3 regions of the Zhongshania arctica genome follow, and region 3 is predicted to be linked to each of the others. Evidence: predicted binding sites of a transcription regulator. Region 3 holds the regulator's gene; each other region holds the start of a gene.

Region 1 (6,587 bases), 1.3 Mb from region 3:
GCGGGAGATAGATGAAGATATTGCTCAAGTATCTGCCGGCAATGGTGCTGGCATCGGCAAGTTTGTTTTTTGCTTACGATATCATCACTGATATTGCCGGCGGTGGAGATAGTCGCCTGCATGTTCTTATTGAGTTCAGCGTGTTTGTCGCTATTGCCATTATTTTATTTCGTGAATTGCAACATGTCAGGCAGTTGAGCTTGGTTATCAGGGAAGAGAAGTCTAAAAATGCAAGGCTTGCAGGAGAGCTACTGACCGTTATTCGCGAGCAATTTAACCAGTGGGGATTGACGCCGTCAGAGAGCGAGGTCGCCTTGCTGCTTATCAAAGGGTTATCAATGAAGGAGGTTGCCAGTCTTCGTAATGTGAAGGAAAAAACCGTCCGGCTGCAGGCGAGTACTGTCTACGCGAAATCTGGATATGCAGGAAGACATGAATTATCCGCCCACTTTATTGAAGACTTAATGAGTGAGCTGTAGCGGCGGGTAGATTTGGTATTTTACTAAGGACAGGCGTGTTGGCTGTGAGTGATCTCTCTCGGTCCTACTCTGGCGGTCTTTCTAGTTCCCTTCTCTAAATAAAGTATTCGCTATCGCAATTATTGAATGGCGCACAGCCGCAAATGGCGAGCAACTGTGACTTTAGCCTTGGATTGTTTTGAATACGCCAATTAACCACGCGGCATCATCAATCGGTAGGTCATGACCGGCGGTATTATGCAGTGTCAGCCAGCAGTGATATTTTTTGGCAAGGTATTCACTGCATTGATAGGAAACCATGCGGTCGGCGCGGCTACTGATGAAATGGCCCTTAGCATTGTAAATACTAGTGGCTGGCGGTGATTTGAATGTCGATGCGGCAATAAGCTGGCGCAGTACATTGCGTTTACTGGCTGGGCGCAGTGCTCGAATGCGGCACCACTGGTCTAGTAACTCGGCGTGTTGGGCTTTGTTATTGCTTACCATCTTGAGTATGGCGCGTTCTTGGCTAGGGTGTGAAGTGGCTAAGAGTGCGCGGGCGGTGGTGGGAATGGCGCTGGGTTTTATGCGTTTAAGTAGTCCGCAATCTGCGCTGCTGCTACTGATAAAAATGGCCTTGGCAATGTCTTTGGGCGCCGCCGCTAACCAATCTAGCGCAACCATAGCACCTAAAGAAAGCGCCACCACGCCAAAGGCTTGCCCGCTGGCGATGATGTCCTGTGGCAGTCGCTGTTGAACGTCGCGGCGAATATCAGCGATAGTGAGCGGCGAGGGGCGCTGATGCTCGCTGCCGAATCCTGGTAGGTCAATGGCGTGGCAGCACCAGCCAAGTTCGGCCTCGCAGCGCTGTATAAAGTCTCCCCAGTGCGCTTGCTCGCGACTTAGACCACGAAGAAATATCCAGTGTTTAATATCGGGCGTGTAACGGCCTTGTGCGGTGTCTAGGGCTGTCATAACTGCCGATACCAAAGACTCTGTGCCATCTGCTGCATTTCACGCTCCTGCTCGCCACTGGGCTGCCAGTACTCGATATTCCGAGCTGCGGCGAGTAGGAAGTCAATCAGTAGTAGGTGGCCTCGCAAGACCCTGGCTTGGCGATGGGGCACAGTCGGGTTGAATAATCCCGCAAAGCTAAACAGTTGTTGGGGGTGTTTTTTAACCCACAGCCATGATCCCATTTCTAAGGTCAGCGGCAGCAGGGTGATACCGTCGGCGCGGCATTGGCGATGGAAGTAATCCCAGATATCACCGTGGCTTAGGTAGTGCATCGCCTGCGGGCCAAAGACGTAATTGTGATGGGGGAAATTGCGCTCCCACAGTAATTTAAGTGCAACGTAGCTAGCAATGTCGTCAATGGGTTGGCGCCGATAGGCATAGGGAATCCAGAGCTGATCTTGAAAGCCGAAGCCGGAGTGAAAATCGATAAGCATACTCGGACGATCTATCTGGCAGTAACGATTGATTATATTTTGCAGGGCGACAAATTCAACTTCAGCTTCTGCGCCACGTTTACCTCGATACCAGGGAATCGCTTTTGAAATGCGCTGACCGCCAATCAAAAAAGGTACCTTGTCTTCAGCGTCGATAGGGGCGTGACGATTCAAGTCAACCCCGTTGGGATTGCAGCGTGAGTCCTGAAGCATGCCGCCGGGATTGACGATAGGTACCGCCACGATGGCAATATCGGTATTAAACTGCGCGCGCCAAAGGGCGTCCCAGCGACAACGCTCAATAACCGTTTCTAACCACGCTAGTAAAACCTGGGTGCCGATGCGTTCCACGCCGTGAATACCGGCGGTCAGCAGTAGGCAATGTTTTGCGGTATGAGGGTTGCCAATGGTAAGTGACACCAAGGGCAGGGTGAAGTCCTTAACGTCAATGAGCGCTTCGGTACGGGTAGAAATTAAGTCACCGGCCTGACGGCAAAGCTGCTCCATAGAGATCAGTTCAGACAAGCGGTTGCGCAGCCGACCGCGGCATTCGTCCATAACATCAGTAAAATCGGGTAGCTCGGGTCCGTGCAGCGCGCTTTCCATACTGACCGAAAGATTCTGAGGGTGGTCTCGATCGCTATATTTCATTAATAATGTCAGCCCGTTGCCGCAATCGTATGACTAGGTCGACCGCTTTGTTCCCAGAGTGAGGACACTAAACCACTGCTGTCATGCCACTCGCCACTTAGCAGCCAGTCGCAGATTGCCGCCGCAACATCGGGGTAGTGGGCGGGCCGCTGTGAGGGGGTATTGGCGAGCCAGTTCTCAATATCGATTGCCGAAAAATCGTGCATTACGCTGGCGAGCCCGAGCTGTTTCAAGGCGGCGGCGTTTCCTAATTGCTCTGCTTGGCCGGCAACCGGCTTGGCTAAGGCGGGAATCCCCATGTGCAAGCATTCGCTGATTAACTCAAAGCCGGCATTGCATATAACGCCCTTGGCATGACAGAGCTGGTGTTTAAAATCGTGCAAGCTGGTGGGCCGGCGGCTGATATTTCCGCATTCCTCACGTTCTAGCTGAGGCGCGTACTGAATAAATTTCTGTTTCGGGAATTTTGCTAGTACTTCACTAACCTGCCGCTGATCCTCAAAGGGGAGATACACCACAATATGTGGGGGTGTGGTGCAGGGCTGGCGAATCTCGTCGGGATTGATGATAGGTGGTGCGATGTTGGCGTTGAAGTGACTCCAGTGTAAGCCCAGTCGATATTGCACTGGTGCAAAGAACCGCATAATTAGTCGGTTGCGCAAGTCCACGCCACTTTGTGGGACCTCTGGGTAGTCAAATGCATACTGGTGGCCGACGCCTATAATAGGCTTTTTTTGTAGCCTAGCGGCCCAGGCCGTGACCGGTTCAAAGTCGGTTATCACGGCGTCATAGCTACTCAGATCAAGATTGCGAACATCGCGAATAAAGGTCAGTGGTTTAAGCTGAGCCAAGGTTTTTAGCGCGCTGATACTACCTTTGTCAGTGGCGAATGTGAGCCCGTCGCGGAGCTGGTAGTCACCAAAAATGTCCATATCAAAATACTGTTCGGATGCGCGTCCTGAAAATAAAAAGCGGACGTCGACATTTTTTTCCGTAAAGTGCTTGGCCATCATGCGGGCGCGGGAGATATGGCCGTTACCGGTTCCCTGTACGCCGTAAAGCAGTTTCATAATCGGTCTCTGGTGTTGGGAGCGCGCTGGCTAAGGTCATAAATATAAAGAGTGGTGTGGATGGCGCTTGCCCCCGAGTGGATCGCGGGATAGACCTAGATCGCCGTGACAATAGAATGTCCTAAGTATGCTATGCCCATGCCTAGGCTGGCGCCGGCGAGGGTGTCGGTGGGGAAATGCACCCCGAGAATAACCCGTGACGCCCCGACGGCGGTGGCCCATATAAACAGTGGTATCCCGGCCGCACCAAAGAACAGTACAGTCATGGTCGCCAGCAGAAATGCGGCGGCGGTGTGGCCTGAGGGAAAGCTAAATTCGTCTGAGGCAATAATCGCCGCGCTGAATGCCGGGATGGCCGCTGGGGGGCGTTTTCTACGGCAGGTGTTTTTAAGCACCCAGTAGGCGGGTAGCCAGGCGGCAAAACTAATAATCACCGCGCTAAAATAGGCTAGGCCTTGGTTGACACCTATGGCGTAAGCGCAAAGGGGGAGGCCGAGTTGGGCGTAGCCGTCGCCAGTTTTTGATACACTGCGGGCTACACGAGATAAGTGCTGCTGGTGGCGAGTATTAACGCAAGCCAGAAACATTCGCACATCGAACTGATTAATCGACTGTATTAAGCGCATAGTTTTATCCTCACAACTAAAACAATACGCGGATGTGTTTTCAGTATTGTGACGACGGTGTTGCAGTTTAAAGACAGCGCGCGGTGATTTTTTCTGACTTATTAAGATTTCTTAGGCGTTCTCGATCAACAATATGCTGCCGCGGTGATGGCGCCTTGCCAAGGCTTCACGAGGCATGAGCTCAGCAAAAAAATCGTCAATGCAGGCCTCCGCTACCGCTAAAAACGGTGGCCGATGAGGATCGGCAATAATGATTTTCTTAACCCCGGCATCAACAGCGCGTTGAATTAAATCGAATACCTGTTCGCTCATGTCGTCCCAAAAGCAGATATCGCTGGCAATAATAGTGTCGTACTGAGCAAGGGTGTGGGCGTCTAGCTGATTGAAATGTGCGCATTGGGTGTTTATATCAACATCGTTGTGCTGGGCTAGCAGCGATAAGTACGGGAATACGGCGGGGTCGGCATCGAGTGCGGTGACCGCGCTGCCAAGATACTTGGCGCAATATATGCTGGCTAATCCCCAGCCACAGCCTAAATCAAGCACCTTGCTGGCAGCGGGCAGTGGGTTTTCTTGCAGGTAGTCGATCAGTAGATAGGCGCTTCCCCAGAGCTTATTGCCGTGTAGGTGGGTGGCCTTGGTCTCGCGTTTTAGGCGGCGCATATCGGCATGTGTCGCAAGTAGAGTGCGGACCCCAAAATATTCTCGAACGTGCTTAGCGGCTGCACTAGGCATTGAACACTCCGACTAAAGTATGAGCTATTAATTTCTGTAAATGCGTTATGGTCGCGTTTAAAATTGTGATCTTAATAGTGAAAACAAAGTATTACCAGAATCAACACGCCGAGATGTGATGCGCGTATGGTGGCTGTGTTATTGGTTTATTTGCTGTAGAGGACAAAGTCTGTGACGAAATTTGATTACGACGTTTTAGTATTAGGCAGTGGTCCCGCCGGAGAAAGTGCGGCGCTGAACGCGATGAAACACGGTCACCGAGTCGCTGTGATCGAAGCCCAAAATTCAGTTGGCGGAGCTTGTACTCATCAGGGCACCATTCCATCTAAGGCACTGCGACACATGGTGCGTCAGGCGATTCGCTACAATAATACGCCGGCATTTCGCGATATTGGTGATGCCCGCACGCTGAGTTATCCCCGCCTACTTAGCCACGCCAATGAAGTGATTACGCGGCAGGTTGATATGCGCAGTCGTTTTTATTATCGCAATCAGATACGCCTTATTTTTGGGCGTGGACATTTTATTGATAAAAATACCATCGAAGTTGTTTCTGACGAGGGTCAAGTTGAAACCCTAACTGCGGCTAGTGTGGTGATTGCGACGGGTTCGCGACCGTATCGGCCAGCAAATATCGATTTTGCTCATCCGCGGGTGTATGACAGCGATACCATTTTAAAAATGACGAATACCCCGAACAAAATTATTGTTTACGGTGCCGGGGTTATTGGCTGTGAGTACGCGTCGATTTTTTCTGGCATCGGCATCAAGATTGAGCTGATTAATAGTCGTGAGCGTCTGCTGGAGTTTTTGGACGACGAAATTTCTGACGCCCTCAGCTATCAGCTTCGCAATATGGGCGTCATGATTCGCCATCGCGAGGTGTATCAATCCGTTGAGGCCAGCGATAAAGGTGTGGAGGTCTTGCTTGAATCGGGCAAACGTATCCATGCCGATGCGCTGCTGTGGTGCAATGGACGAAGCGGCAATACCCACCAATTGGGTTTAGAGAACATTGGCCTAGAAACCGATCATCGCGGTCAATTAATTGTGGATGAACATTATCAGACTTCTGTGCCCGGCATCTTTGGCGCCGGTGATGTCATCGGTTGGCCGAGCTTAGCCAGTGCCGCTTACGACCAAGGGCGATCAGCCGCCGCTTCCGCAAGAGGTAAGGATAGCTGTCGTTTTGTCGATGATGTGCCTACCGGTATTTATACCCTGCCGGAAATTAGTTCGGTGGGGCAGACTGAGCGCGAGCTGACCGAGGCCAAGATTCCTTACGAGGTGGGGCGCGCGTTTTTCAAAGACACCGCCCGAGGTCAGATCAGTGGCGAGACCGTCGGCATGCTCAAATTACTGTTTCATCCCGAGTCGTTGGAAATATTAGGGATTCATTGCTTTGGTGCCGAAGCGGCGGAAATTATTCATATCGGCCAAGCGATTATGAAACAGAAAAATGGCGGCAATACGCTGCGCTATTTTGTGACAACGACCTTTAATTACCCGACCATGGCGGAGGCATATCGAACTGCCGCCCTAAATGGTTTGAACAGACTTTAGCTAGCTGATGGCAGGCGCACCTCGCTCAGCTTG
Region 2 (6,587 bases), 1.9 Mb from region 3:
ACCCATGTCACAGCTCGGCATTGTTGAGCTGACGGAGGGAAGTTTAACAAGCCCTGTCATCATAGACAGAACACTGGGAGTGCTATTTGAGTTTGCCACGATGAGTCCGCGCTAGGTCGCTGGTAACGGGCCATTGTAGCGAGTCGCGCAAACAAAACCAGTGGATTTGTTTGCGCGAGGGTGGAGATCTAGTGATTAGCTAAAAATTGCTTTGAAGATGAAGAAGAACACGATCGATAGTCCGGCGCCGGCAGGCAGAGTGATGATCCACGACATGAAAATATTGCGGATAACGCTTAGATTTAAGGCGGCAATACCGCGAGCTAAACCAACACCAAGCACCGCACCAACCAATGTATGGGTCGTCGAAATGGGCAAGCCGCTACCGGACGCTAGCACCACGGTTGAGGCCGCACCGAGTTCAGCGGCAAAGCCGCGGCTAGGCGTTAGCTCGGTAATTTTGGTGCCGATGGTGGCTATAACCTTAAAGCCGTAAGTTGCTAGGCCGAAAACAATACCGCCGGCGCCAATCAGCAATACCCAGCTTGGTAGTCCGGACTTGGCGCCAATTTCACCGCCAGATTGGATAACGCTGACAATAGCCGCTACTGGACCGATCGCATTGGCCACATCGTTTGAACCGTGGGCGAAGGCCATCGCGCAGGCCGTAAAGACCATTAGTACCGCAAACATACTCTCTACACTGGCAAAGCGTGAGCGACCATCGCCTGCCGTCACATCTTTGATGCGACGCAGAAAAAGTTGACCGACACCGGATACTAATATGCCGATACCCACGGAGAGTATTATGCATTCTTTGAAGTTCAGGCCTAAACCGATGTGTTTGAGTCCCTTGGTCATGGTAACCATGGCGATGATAAAACCGACTAAAAACAGATAATACGGGATGTATTTTTTAGCGGCGGCAAAGGGGTCGGGGGCATTAAGAATAAATCGTTGGGCGCTGAGGAATAAACCAAAGGACAGGGTGCCTGCGAGCACCGGCGAGACCACCCAGCTTGCAACAATCTGTCCGACCTTGCCCCAAGCGACAGCGTCGGTGTCTATCCCTACAGCGGCAAAGCCGACTAAGGCGCCGACAATCGAGTGGGTAGTAGACACCGGCCAGCCCATCATGCTTGCCACAAACAACCAGATTCCAGCGGCGAGCAGGGAGGCCAGCATACCAAAGACCAGCAAATCGGGGCTATCAGCGATATATTCTGGATTAATAATGCCCTTGCGAATGGTCTCGGTGACCTCACCGCCAGCCAAATAGGCACCGCAAAACTCAAATACAATTGCGATCAAAATCGCCTGTTTGATGGTGAGCGCCTTGGCTCCCACCGAGGTTCCCATTGCGTTGGCCACATCGTTGGCGCCAACACCCCAGGCCATGAAGAAACCAAACAAACAAGCTAAAATTAGCAATAGTTGCCCGTGTTCAGCAATAATTGACATAGTAATTCCTTAATTATAGGCAGAATCTAGCGGGCAATGACGATTTGTAGTCGCGAGCCAACTTTTTGTGATCTATCAGACAGTTCACCGATCAAGTTAATAGTTTGATACAGAAACATGACGTCAACAGGAGGTAGATCTTTTTCAATAGCGTACAAAGCTGCGCGTATGTCGATTTGAAGATTGTCGGCGGAATGCTCCAGACGATCCAGTTCTTCGATCATAACCTCGACTAGGGCGACTTCGCGGCCGCGAAACCCGGTCTCCAGTAGTTCATCGAGTTCTTCAATGGCTTTCATGGCCTGAGCCGAGGTAGCAATAGCCAAATCGACGTATTGGCTCATGAGTTTGGTGAGTGAGTCAGGAAATTTCATTTTCCGACCCAGCATCAGCCCGGCAATATCCTTACTACAGTTGGCAATACGATCCTGCATTCTTACCAAGTCGAGTAAGTCTGGACGCGGGACGGGAAGAAAAAGATTACTCGGTAATTGCAGTCGGACTTGCTTTTTGAGCTTGTCGGCTTCATTTTCAAGGTGAACAATGAGTCGATGTGCCTCTTGGGCCTTGGTCCAATCACCCTCTTGGGCGGCATGAATGAAGGGTTTTAGTGCGGCGGCGCAGGCTTGGGCCCGCTGCATATGCTCTTGAATCGGCGCAAATGGAGATTTTCCAAACAAGCTACCAAGTGAATTTACGGGCACGGTGCGACTCCTTACGGCGTTCTTTTTAGGTGGTCGGGATTATACTGGCCTCCGTTGAGCCTCACCAGACATTAAATGCCGAGCTATATAATCACAGAGTTATTACGTTATTGTGACTAGCTATTAATGGTGTCGATGATCATCACAGGGTTTATGTTTAGTATGCACAGTAATCTCAGTAAAACCGGCCCACTTGACGCGGCCCCAATCATTCGCCAGCTGGTGGACGACGGGCTCTTGGACGCTGCCGTCGCTAAGCGGGTACGCCCGAATCCACCGCGTATTGGCGACCGAATCCAGCATGTACTGAATTATCTTGCTGCAGAGCAATTGCCGGATGCCAGCCGCTCCGGACGTGTGCTTGGCATGGATCGACTACTGGAATGGTTGGCGGGGCATTGTGACCAGCTACCGCAGCGTATCGACCCCTTGAAAATAGACGTACCGGCGGTCACTGGGGTGATGTCGTATGCCTTTGCACAGCGTCATCGGATATTGGCCTTGGCAGTTTCTCCACAGGAAGTGGTCATTGCTGGCAGCGAGCCCTTTGTTAGCGGCTGGGAAAAGGATTTGCAGCAAGTGTTGCGTCGACCCATTCGGCGGGTAATTGCCGATCCCGACGCTATAGACCGTTTTACCGTCGAATTTTACAGTCTGGCAAAGTCAGTGCGCGGTGCAAGTGGTGACAGTCGTCGCGGCGGCCAGGCTAATACCAATCTTGAACAATTACTCGAAATCAGCAATTTAAAAGATCTAGACGCCAACGATGGTCACGTTGTTAATATCGTCGACTGGTTGTTGCAGTATGCCTACGACCAGCGTGCCAGTGACATTCATATAGAGCCGCGCCGTGAACACGGCAATGTTCGCTTTCGTATTGATGGTGTTTTATACAACGTCTATGAGCTGCCCGCGTCGGTGCTGACGGCGGTGGTGAGCCGTTTAAAAATACTCGGTCGTATGGATGTGGCGGAGAAGCGTCGACCTCAAGATGGGCGCTTAAAAACCAAAAATGCTGGCGGTGACGAGATCGAGTTAAGGCTGTCGACGCTACCCACCGCATTCGGTGAAAAAATGGTGATGCGGATATTCGACCCCGAAGTGCTATTGCGCAGCTTTGAAGAGCTGGGCTTGCGCGGTGAAGACCGCCAGCGCTGGGACGGTATGATCCGCTCTCCCCACGGGATTGTATTAGTGACGGGGCCGACGGGCTCGGGTAAGACCACCACCCTATACTCTAGCCTGAAACAGATCGCCACCAGCGAAGTAAATGTTTGTACGATTGAAGACCCGATTGAAATGGTGGAAGACGCCTTTAATCAAATGCAGGTACAGCACAATATTAATCTGGATTTTGCCGGCGGTGTGCGCGCCTTGCTCAGGCAAGACCCGGATATCATCATGATTGGTGAGATCCGTGATTTAGAAACCGCCGAGATGGCGATTCAAGCTGCCTTGACGGGACACCTGGTTATTTCGACGCTACATACCAACGATGCCCCCTCGGCAGTAACGCGCTTACTGGAACTTGGCGTGCCCGCGTATTTGATTCGTGCCACGGTGCTGGGCGTGATGGCGCAGCGCTTAGTAAGAAGTTTATGCCCACATTGTAAAGAGACTGTGGCGCTCGATGAAACCGCGTGGACAACCTTAACCGCGCCCTGGAAAGTCAGTCCACCGGCACATATTTATCATGCACCGGGTTGTTTGGAATGTCGCAATACCGGTTTTTATGGCCGGCAGGGTATATACGAAATATTGCCGGTTGAGGGCCAGGTTCAAGCTGCGATAGCCGATGATGTGGAATTGGATAAATTGCGCCGCATGGCCATGAAAAACGGCATGCGTACCCTTAGGCTGAGTGGGGCGCAAAAAGTCGCGCGCGGTGAAACCACCATCGCCGAAGTCTTGCGAGTAGCGCCGCCGGTGCAAACTGGCTGAGCTTAATAATAAGTAATCAAGGATCAAGCAATGCCGCTGCCCAGCCAATATCGTAGTCTTAATATTTTGGCTCAAGAGCTCCCGCCCGCCTTAGCGGCTGATGTCGAAATACAATGGCAAAGTCTGTATGAGCGTTGCGATCAAGGGCAGCGTGATTGGTATCGTGCATTTGTCGAATCTGAGCACCGCCAGGAATTGCTTGTCGCATTTTCCTGTAGTCCGGCTTTGGTAGAGTTATGCCTGCGCAAGCCAGCCTGGCTTGCCGATTTTGTGTTGAATAAGCAGCTCCACTCACATCTCCCTGACGATGCCTGGCATACAGAGCTGCGCGAGTTATGCGCTGAATGTGAAAGTGCGGAGGACTTGGCGACAGTCTTGCGAGATTTTCGTAATCGTCACTGGCTTCGGATTGTCTGGCGCGATCTTAATCGTCTGGCCGAGATGGAAGAGACGGTTCGGGATTTATCTGCGCTTGCGGACGCCTGCGTCGAGGTGGCACTGGCATTTTTGCATCAGCAGTTAGTAGCCGAACGAGGAGAACCGCGCTCGGCTGAGGGTATTCCGCAACAGCTGGTCGTTATTGCCATGGGTAAGTTGGGGGCCAGGGAGTTAAACCTGTCTTCTGACATTGATCTTATTTTTACTTATCCCGAGCCGGGCAGCACCGTGGGTGGTCCGCGCAGCGATGACAATCAAGCATTCTTCATTCGGCTCGGGCAGCGTTTAATTCAGGCCTTAGATGCTCGTACCGCCGATGGCTTTGTATTTCGGGTAGATATGCGTCTGCGGCCCTATGGGCAGAGTGGGCCGCTGGTCATCAGCTTTGATGCCTTGGAAGAGTATTACCAAGATCAGGGGCGTGACTGGGAGCGTTACGCACTCATTAAGGCGCGGTGTATCGCCGGCGATACTAAAGAGGGCGACCGCCTGCTTCAGCTCTTGCGTCCCTTCGTCTATCGTCGTTATTTGGATTTCTCTGCCGTCGAGTCGCTGCGCGATATGAAACTGATGATTCAGCGCGAGGTCGTGCGGCGTCAGCTTCAAGATAATATAAAGTTGGGCTCTGGCGGCATTCGTGAAATTGAATTTATCGCCCAGTGTTTTCAATTAATACGTGGTGGCCAAGAGCTGAATTTGCAGGCATTACAGTTGCAAGTGATTCTTGCTGAGCTTGGAAGCATGGCCTATCTTCCCGAGCCTGTGGTTGATGAATTGCAGGCGGCGTATAAATTTTTAAGAAATACCGAGCATGCCATTCAAGCTTGGCGCGATGAGCAGACCCAACAGTTGCCGGATGCCGACAACGCGCTGCTTGCCTTAAGTTTCGCTATGGGTTTTGGCGGTGACGTTGCCGCCTTTCAGGATGTTTTAGCTCTGCACCGCCAGCGCGTCGCTGCGCATTTTGGCCATGTTATTGCCCCGCCAGAGGTCGAGCCCGATGACCAACAGCATCTGAGCAAGAATCGTTGGCGAGCTATGCTCGATGATCTCGACCGCGACCTAGTGCGGCAAACGCTGGAGGAAGCTGGCTTTGATGACGCCGACGAGGCTGCCCGCCTATTGGTTGCGTTACTCAATGGCGCTAGCGTATTGCGTATGCAGGGTAGGAGTCGAGATCGTTTATACGAGTTTTTGCCGCTTATATTGGAAGACTTGTGCGATGCTGACTCGCCTGCAGAGACCTTGCTGCGCTTGATTCCGCTTATTGAAGCGGTGCTTCGCCGTACTGCTTATTTAGTGTTGTTAATGGAGAACCCTGCCGCGCGCAAGCGCTTGGTAGTGCTGTGTGAAGCGAGCCCCTGGATCGCGCGGCAGCTAGCAGCTCAGCCAGTACTGCTGGATGAGCTGCTAGACGCAAATAGCTTGTTCTCGGTGCCCGAAAAAGCGGGTCTGAGCAGCGAGCTTAGGCAGCGCTTATTGCGTATTGATAGCGATGATTTGGAAGCGCAAATGGAAGCCCTCCGCCATTTCCGTTTGGCCCATGTGCTGCGTGTTGCGGCGTCCGAAGTGACGGGTAGCTTACCGTTGATGAAAGTGAGTGATTACCTAACTTATATCGCTGAGGTGGTTTTAGACGCGGTGTTAGATGTTGCGTGGCAGAACTTACTTGATAAATACGGCAGCCCCGTGCCGGCAGGTGATGATCAGCGTCACTTTGTGATTTTGGCTTATGGCAAACTGGGGGGGCTTGAACTCGGGTATGGCTCAGATCTAGATTTGGTGTTTATGCACGATCTGCCGTCTAGTTATGTAAGTGACGGCAAGCGACCATTGGACGCCGCCACGTTTTTTACCCGCCTTGGTCAGCGTATTATTCATATTTTGACGGCGGCGACTCGTCTCGGCCCCTTGTATGAGGTCGATATGCGTTTGCGGCCATCGGGTAATTCGGGCTTATTGGTGTCGTCGTTTACGGCGTTTAAAGACTATCAAAACAGCCAAGCTTGGACTTGGGAGCATCAGGCCTTGGTGCGGGTGCGG
Region 3 (6,587 bases):
CAAATGCCGCTAAAAACAGTACCCGATAATGGGAGCTGTCTACTTCGGTTTCCCCAATTTCAACGGCAATATTTGCCGCCAAAGTCCGCATTCCCTCGAAGATATTCGCATCCATAATTGGCGTATTACCGGTTGCCATCAATACAATCATAGTTTCGCCCACGGCTCTGCCCATGCCAATCATCAAGGCCGAAAAAATACCAGGGCTGGCGGTAGGTATCACCACGCCAACTAAGCTTTGCCATGGCGTTGCACCCAGGGCTAAAGATCCATAACTAAGATGCTTGGGCACCGAAAAAATCGCATCTTCAGCAATCGAAAAAATAGTTGGAATAACCGCAAAGCCCATTGCGATACCAACCACTAAGGCATTACGCTGATCAAAAGAAACCCCAATATCGTTGGTCAACCACGCACGCATATCGCCACCAAAAAAGGCACGTTCTATTGGTGCGCTAAGCTCTACACACCCCAACACCACTGCCAGCACCAAAGGAACAAGCAGCAGCGGATGCCAACCGTCTGGAACCCGACTACGGAAGGAGGACGGCAATTGTGACCACGACCAGGCGAACACTAAAATACCGACGGGAAGAAAAACAAAGAGCGAGAATATCGCCGGTAAATTTTTCTCAATAAACGGTGCAAGCCACAAACCCGCGAGAAACCCCAAAATAACAGTCGGCAAGGCTTCCATTAATTCGATTAAGGGCTTGGTCTTGCGACGCAGCGCCGGCGCCATAAAGTAGGCGGTATAAATAGCGCCACAGATTGCCAGTGGTGCGGCAATCAGCATCGCATAGAATGCGGCTTTTAATGTGCCGAAGGCCAAGGGAGCAAAACTATATTTTGGTTCGAAATCATTATTAGATGCTGACGACTGCCAAACGTAGTCCGGCTCGGGATAGCTCTCATACCAAACTTTGCTCCACAAGGCTGTCCACGACAATTCAGGGTGTTCATTGTGCAAGGCAAAGCTTGCAAGTTCGCCCTCACTATTTTCCACTAAAATTTTGTCGGCACGCGGCGAAATTGCCATCGCGCGAATTGCTCCAACATCGAGATCCTCGCTCAATAATCGCCGATGCGACGTGGTGTAAAACAAATCGAGCCTGCCTTGGTCATCGACGCTCACAAAGCCTTTGCGACGATGTTCAGTCACCAAGACAGCACTGCCACCGTCGGGAATATCGAACTGTCGAACCGGCTGCAGCTTATAGCCAGACTCGCGCTCCTTGTCTCTTACAACAAACCACTGGCCCACCGCGCCATGGTCGCTAGCAACCAATAAAGAAATACCACCTAACAAAAATCGCGCCTGACTCAGTTTACCGCTATCAAAAAGATAGCCTCGATCCGTAATCGTCTGCTCTGGCAGATCGATTAAGCGAAAACCACCGTCAGCGGCCAATACATAAAGCCATTGCTGGCCAGGACCAATTAGCACCCGGCTGGGGATAATATCCAAATCAGGTAGTGACACATCTTCTTCACTTAAGGTGACTTCCTCGCTGAGAAAGTCCTCTTCCTTAACCCAACGGCGCCCCAATAATTGGCCGTCCGTAACACCAATTATCATTAAAGCGTCATCGCTATCGCTGATTGCAACCTGCTCAAGCGGGCGCCCTGCAGACAATAGAAAGGCCTTGTCACCATAAGGGAAGCGGAGCACGGGAGTAATAAGGCGCTCACCGTCTGGGTAGCTAGTTCGGTAGTCATGCTTGGCAATGAGCACTTTGCCGTCGCTCAAACCCAGTGCAAAAATACGACTCTCTTCGGACTCCAGTGCAAAACTGAGAATATCCGCCCCCTTCAAGGGCAACTTCGCTTCAGATAGTAAGTTACCATCGCTTAAGCGAAAAAATTCTGCGTCACCGTTACCTCCAAGCCGAAAACTAATTTCGGCTTGCTCTTCCATCGCAAGATACAAGGCAGGGGCAATGCTATTGGTCTGGAACTGGGTTTCTGACTCAATCGATGCAGGCTGAAACAAGGGCATGATTTCGTAAAGAAGATAGAAAAAGATGAGCAATATTGCGAGCAATACACCGACGCCGCCAGCAGTGATGGTTGCTGTAGCTATACCATCTTTCACTTGACGCCACTTGCGATAGGCGGAAGCGGTAGCTCGTACCTCGGATTGACTCATTTTTTCTAGCTCTCGGAAAACTCAAAAATACAATATGGCCATTCTTTTACGCTCTAATGACTGCTGCTGGGCTAAAAAATCCAAACCTATAATTGACGGGTTCTTGATCACCAGCACAGTTAACTTATAGCGCGAGCTTAGCCCTAATTTTCTCGGCAACACCGGCCGGCAGGGGAATGTAGCCATCTTTAACAACAACTTCTTGCCCCTGCTTAGATAGCACTAGCTTCACAAATTCACGCTCTAAAGGCGCCAGTGGCTGGTTGGGCACTTTGTTTACGTAAACATACAAGAAACGTGACAGCGGATACCTACCCGCCGTCGCATTATCTGCGTTAGCTTCTACAAAACCGCTTTTATTATCTTTTGCGAGCGGAATGGCACGTACGCTGGAGGTCTTGTAACCGATGCCAGAATAACCAATACCATTAATTGATGTGGACACAGATTGCACCACAGATGCCGACCCCGGCTGTTCATTCACGCCGTTCTTAAAATCACCTTTGCACAGTGCTTTTTCTTTAAAGTACCCGTAAGTACCAGACACCGAGTTACGACCAAACATTTGAATATCGCGCGCCGTCCATGCATCGCGCATTCCTAAACCACCCCAGGTGTCGACATTATCGGCGTGACCACATTTATGGGTACTAGAAAATACCGCATCCACCTGCGCCATTGTCATCCCGCTAATCGGGTTATCTTTATGTACAAAAATAGCCAATGCATCAATCGCCACCGGAATAGCTGTTGGCTTGTAACCGTATCTTATTTCAAAGGACTCAATTTCCTTATCTTTCATTTTGCGGCTCATCGGTCCAATATTCGACGTAGCCTCGGTCAAAGCTGGCGGCGCCGTTGACGAACCCGCGGCTTGAATTTGAACATTAACATTGGGATAGAAGCGCTTGAAATCTTCGCCCCATAAAGTCATCAGATTTGCCAGCGTATCAGAACCTACACTAGACAGATTACCGGACACTCCCGAGGCGGTAACATAGTCTGGAAGCGCGGCATCAACTTCTGTCAACGCCACAGCAGTCATCGACGTTAACACCACAACGCTGCCAGCCAAATATTGTTTAATGTTCACACACCCACTCCCAAACTCATCAATTACTTCCACGCAGCCACTCTATAGCCCAATTATGACAAGTTTGTGACGGCTAAAAGGGAAAAATACACTTTTATTACAAGGAGACTGGCACCGCAGCCGACCTAGGGAAGACACAACTAAACACACTACCTTTATCTGGTACGCTGCGAATACGTAATTCGGCGCGATGCCTAATTAATACGTGTTTAACAATCGCTAAACCAAGCCCCGTGCCGCCGGTATCTATAGAGCGGCTTTGATCAACACGATAAAAGCGCTCAGTAAGGCGCGGAATATATTGTGGCTCTATACCTATACCCGTGTCTTCCACTTCGAAATAGGCGTGGTCATCATCCTGATACCAACGCAGAGTGATCGTATCGTTTTCCGAAGTGTAGCGAGCAGCGTTGACTGCTAAGTTTGAAAACGCACTACGTAATTCATTAGCATTGCCGCTGATCGCAATAGTGTCGTCACATTCAATAACAACTCGACGAGCGCCTTTTGCGGCTAACTCACACTCCTCTCTAATCATCTCCATTAAGGATCGCAGTCGAATAACCGCGTCGTCACCCGCCTTCGGCAACGCCTCTAGACGCGACAGCAGCATTAGATCCTGAATCAGCATATGCATACGCCGAGACTGCTGTAGCATCTGACTTACCGCGCGATCCCAACGCGGGTTGTCGCCACCGTGGTCTGCGAACGTTTCAAGATAACCATTTATCACTGTAAGCGGGGTACGCAGCTCATGAGAAACATTGGCAACGAAATCTTTGCGCATCTGTTCCAAGCGCTGTGTTCTTGTCACGTCACGGGCAAATAGCAAACGGTTGCGCTGACCAAAGAAGCTCAAGCTAATGCTAAGACTCAAATTACCATTAACCGGCGACATCATTTCTAAAGGCGCTTGATAATGCTCACCCTCAAAATAACGCAAAAACACCGGGCTTCTAATAAGATTAATCAGTTGGCGGCCAGTATCATCAGCCTTCCGCAAGCCCAGCAAGTCATGGGCGGAGTCATTACACCACTCGATATTGCCCAACGAGTCTAGCATCACGACGGCATCTGACATTGAAGCAAATGACGAGTGAAGGTAGTCAATCATCGCACGTAATTTTGCGGTATTCTGCGTTGCATCGCGCTGCATATCATAAATAACATCAAGAACCTGCCCCCACATACCCATTGCCTCCGGAGGCTCTTTGTCTGCACCGCTGTAGAGCCAGTCTGACAGGTGCTGCAGATTCCTTAACAACCATGCACACGCTAGTAGCGCCGCGACAAATAACGGCCAAATTCCCAAACCATAGATTTCGCATGCCCCAGCCACCGCCGTAATAGGTAGACTGATGCGCAATAATTCTGTCTTCCAGTTGTAGTAACGCATTAATTACTTTCGCTAGGCGCGGACACCGGTGGTAGAAAAGCGGTAACCCGTGCCTCTCACTGTTTGGATTAACAAACCGCAATCGCGCTCTTCTGTTTGCAAGGCTTTGCGAAGGCGACGGATGTGCACATCGACGGTACGCTCTTCAACGTAAACATTACTCCCCCAAACTTGATCGAGTAATTGCCCGCGGCTATAAGCACGTTCTTGGTGGGTCATAAAAAACTTCAACAATCTGAACTCTGTTGGCCCCATTTCCAAAGGCTGGGTGTCGACAAAGACGCGATGGCTGCCAGGGTCCAATTTTAAGCCGCCGACCTCTATCGTCTCTTCCTCTTCACGACTGCTCGAACGTCGCATTATGGCCTTAATTCTTGCCATCAGCTCCCGTGAGGAAAATGGTTTGGTGATGTAATCATCGGCACCAACATCTAAACCTTGTACCCGATTGTCTTCATCATCTTTAGCAGTGAGCATAATGACTAATTGATCACGCGTGAGCTGATCTCTGCGTAAACGACGCAACAACTCCAAACCGCTGGTAACAGGCATCATCCAATCTAGGAGCACTAAATCTGGGCGCTGATCAACGATAATACCGTGTGCATCCTGTGCATTACTTGCCTCCAGGCACTCATAGCCGGCTAGTTCAAGCCCAACACGGATCATTTCCCGAATTGCAGCCTCGTCGTCGACAATCAGTATGGTGGTCGCTGTCATCCCTCTACCCTTTTTGAAAAATATTTGTAAGCAGCATTAAAACGACATTTGGTGACAATTTTATGACAAGCAGCTTTTCTGTGGATTAATCAAACACCACGGTCTTATTACCAAGCACAAGTACACGATCTTCCAAATGGTTTCGCAGCGCCCGTGCCAACACCGATTTTTCTACGTCTTTGCCGAGCCTAACTAGGTCGTCTTTGCTGTGCCTATGTGACACTCTGATGACATCCTGTTCAATAATCGGGCCTTCATCAAGCTGCTCCGTCACATAATGACAGGTTGCGCCGATGAGCTTCACGCCTCGATCAAAAGCCTTCTGATAGGGGTTTGCGCCGATAAATGACGGTAAAAAACTGTGATGGATATTAATCATTCGGCCCGTGTATTCGCGGCAAAACTCAGGCTGAATAATTTGCATATAGCGCGCTAAGACAACGCAATCAGCCTTATAATCGCCGGTCAGCGCCATGATACGAGCGTGCGCGGGGGCTTTATTATCGGCATCTATCGCAACGTATTCGAAGGGAATACCATGCCACTCCACCATGCTCCGCAGGTTTTCGTGATTAGATATCACACAGGGAATATCGCAATCCAACTCACCGCTGTGCCAGCGATGTAAGATATCTGCAATGCAATGAGAGGCGTGACTGGCCAAGATGACCACTTTGCGCTTCACCGAAGAATCCACCAACTCCCACTGCATACCGTACTCTGCGGCGATCGGTGCGAAGGCCGAACGACAGGCGTCCACCCCCATACGCAGCGAGTCGGCGCGAATCTCGTTGCGCATAAAAAACCAGTTGTTCTCGGCGTCTGCGTGGTAGTTTGCCTCGGTTAGCCAACCACCTTGATCAGCGACAAACTGGCTAACTCGCGCCACAATCCCAACCCGGTCTGGGCAGCTAATTACCAAACGATAAGTGTGATCCATGAAACCTGCCTAGTCCTTCTCGTCAAACATTAAAAACCTTAAGTCGCTGTTATGCCTTATTCAAAATACCACGCAAAGCCTGCGGCAAATCAGCGGGCAACACCACGGTTTTAGCATTCGTCGAGGTTGATAATTTCACCAGTGCATCCGCGTATTTTTCACCCAAAAGATACAGGACAGGCAAGTCTTTATCACCAACGGCCTCTGAGACTAGGGTTATCGCCGCGCCACTTGCTTTTGCCAACACCACTTGCGCTTGAGCATCGCGACGAGACGCCTCTAAACGACC

Evidence for each region. The regulator PhoB, encoded in region 3, activates phosphate uptake and scavenging genes when phosphate is short. The targets are predictions, from matches to a motif close to TGTCATAAANNTGTAACA.
Region 1: the regulator PhoB is predicted to act here: its motif matches at 4,315-4,332, upstream of AB4875_RS15525 (phosphatase PAP2 family protein).
Region 2: the regulator PhoB is predicted to act here: its motif matches at 2,266-2,283, upstream of tfpB (type IV pilus assembly ATPase TfpB).

The regions. Positions count from the first base shown of each region.
Region 1 covers NZ_JBFRYB010000001.1:3,428,853-3,435,439, reverse strand. The annotation lists gene AB4875_RS15545 (helix-turn-helix transcriptional regulator) at 12-479, shown strand; gene AB4875_RS15540 (alpha/beta fold hydrolase) at 642-1,433, opposite strand; gene AB4875_RS15535 (DUF2817 domain-containing protein) at 1,430-2,560, opposite strand; gene AB4875_RS15530 (MJ1255/VC2487 family glycosyltransferase) at 2,569-3,630, opposite strand; gene AB4875_RS15525 (phosphatase PAP2 family protein) at 3,726-4,256, opposite strand; gene AB4875_RS15520 (class I SAM-dependent methyltransferase) at 4,368-4,991, opposite strand; gene sthA (Si-specific NAD(P)(+) transhydrogenase) at 5,163-6,554, shown strand.
Region 2 covers NZ_JBFRYB010000001.1:210,843-217,429, reverse strand. The annotation lists gene argE (acetylornithine deacetylase) at 1-99, opposite strand, end outside; gene AB4875_RS00885 (inorganic phosphate transporter) at 196-1,461, opposite strand; gene AB4875_RS00880 (TIGR00153 family protein) at 1,488-2,165, opposite strand; gene tfpB (type IV pilus assembly ATPase TfpB) at 2,328-4,106, shown strand; gene glnE (bifunctional [glutamate--ammonia ligase]-adenylyl-L-tyrosine phosphorylase/[glutamate--ammonia-ligase] adenylyltransferase) at 4,137-6,587, shown strand, end outside.
Region 3 covers NZ_JBFRYB010000001.1:2,131,129-2,137,715, reverse strand. The annotation lists gene AB4875_RS09695 (ABC transporter permease subunit) at 1-2,149, opposite strand, end outside; gene AB4875_RS09690 (PstS family phosphate ABC transporter substrate-binding protein) at 2,274-3,242, opposite strand; gene phoR (phosphate regulon sensor histidine kinase PhoR) at 3,340-4,638, opposite strand; gene phoB (phosphate regulon transcriptional regulator PhoB) at 4,651-5,358, opposite strand; gene purU (formyltetrahydrofolate deformylase) at 5,444-6,298, opposite strand; gene AB4875_RS09670 (SPFH domain-containing protein) at 6,348-6,587, opposite strand, start outside.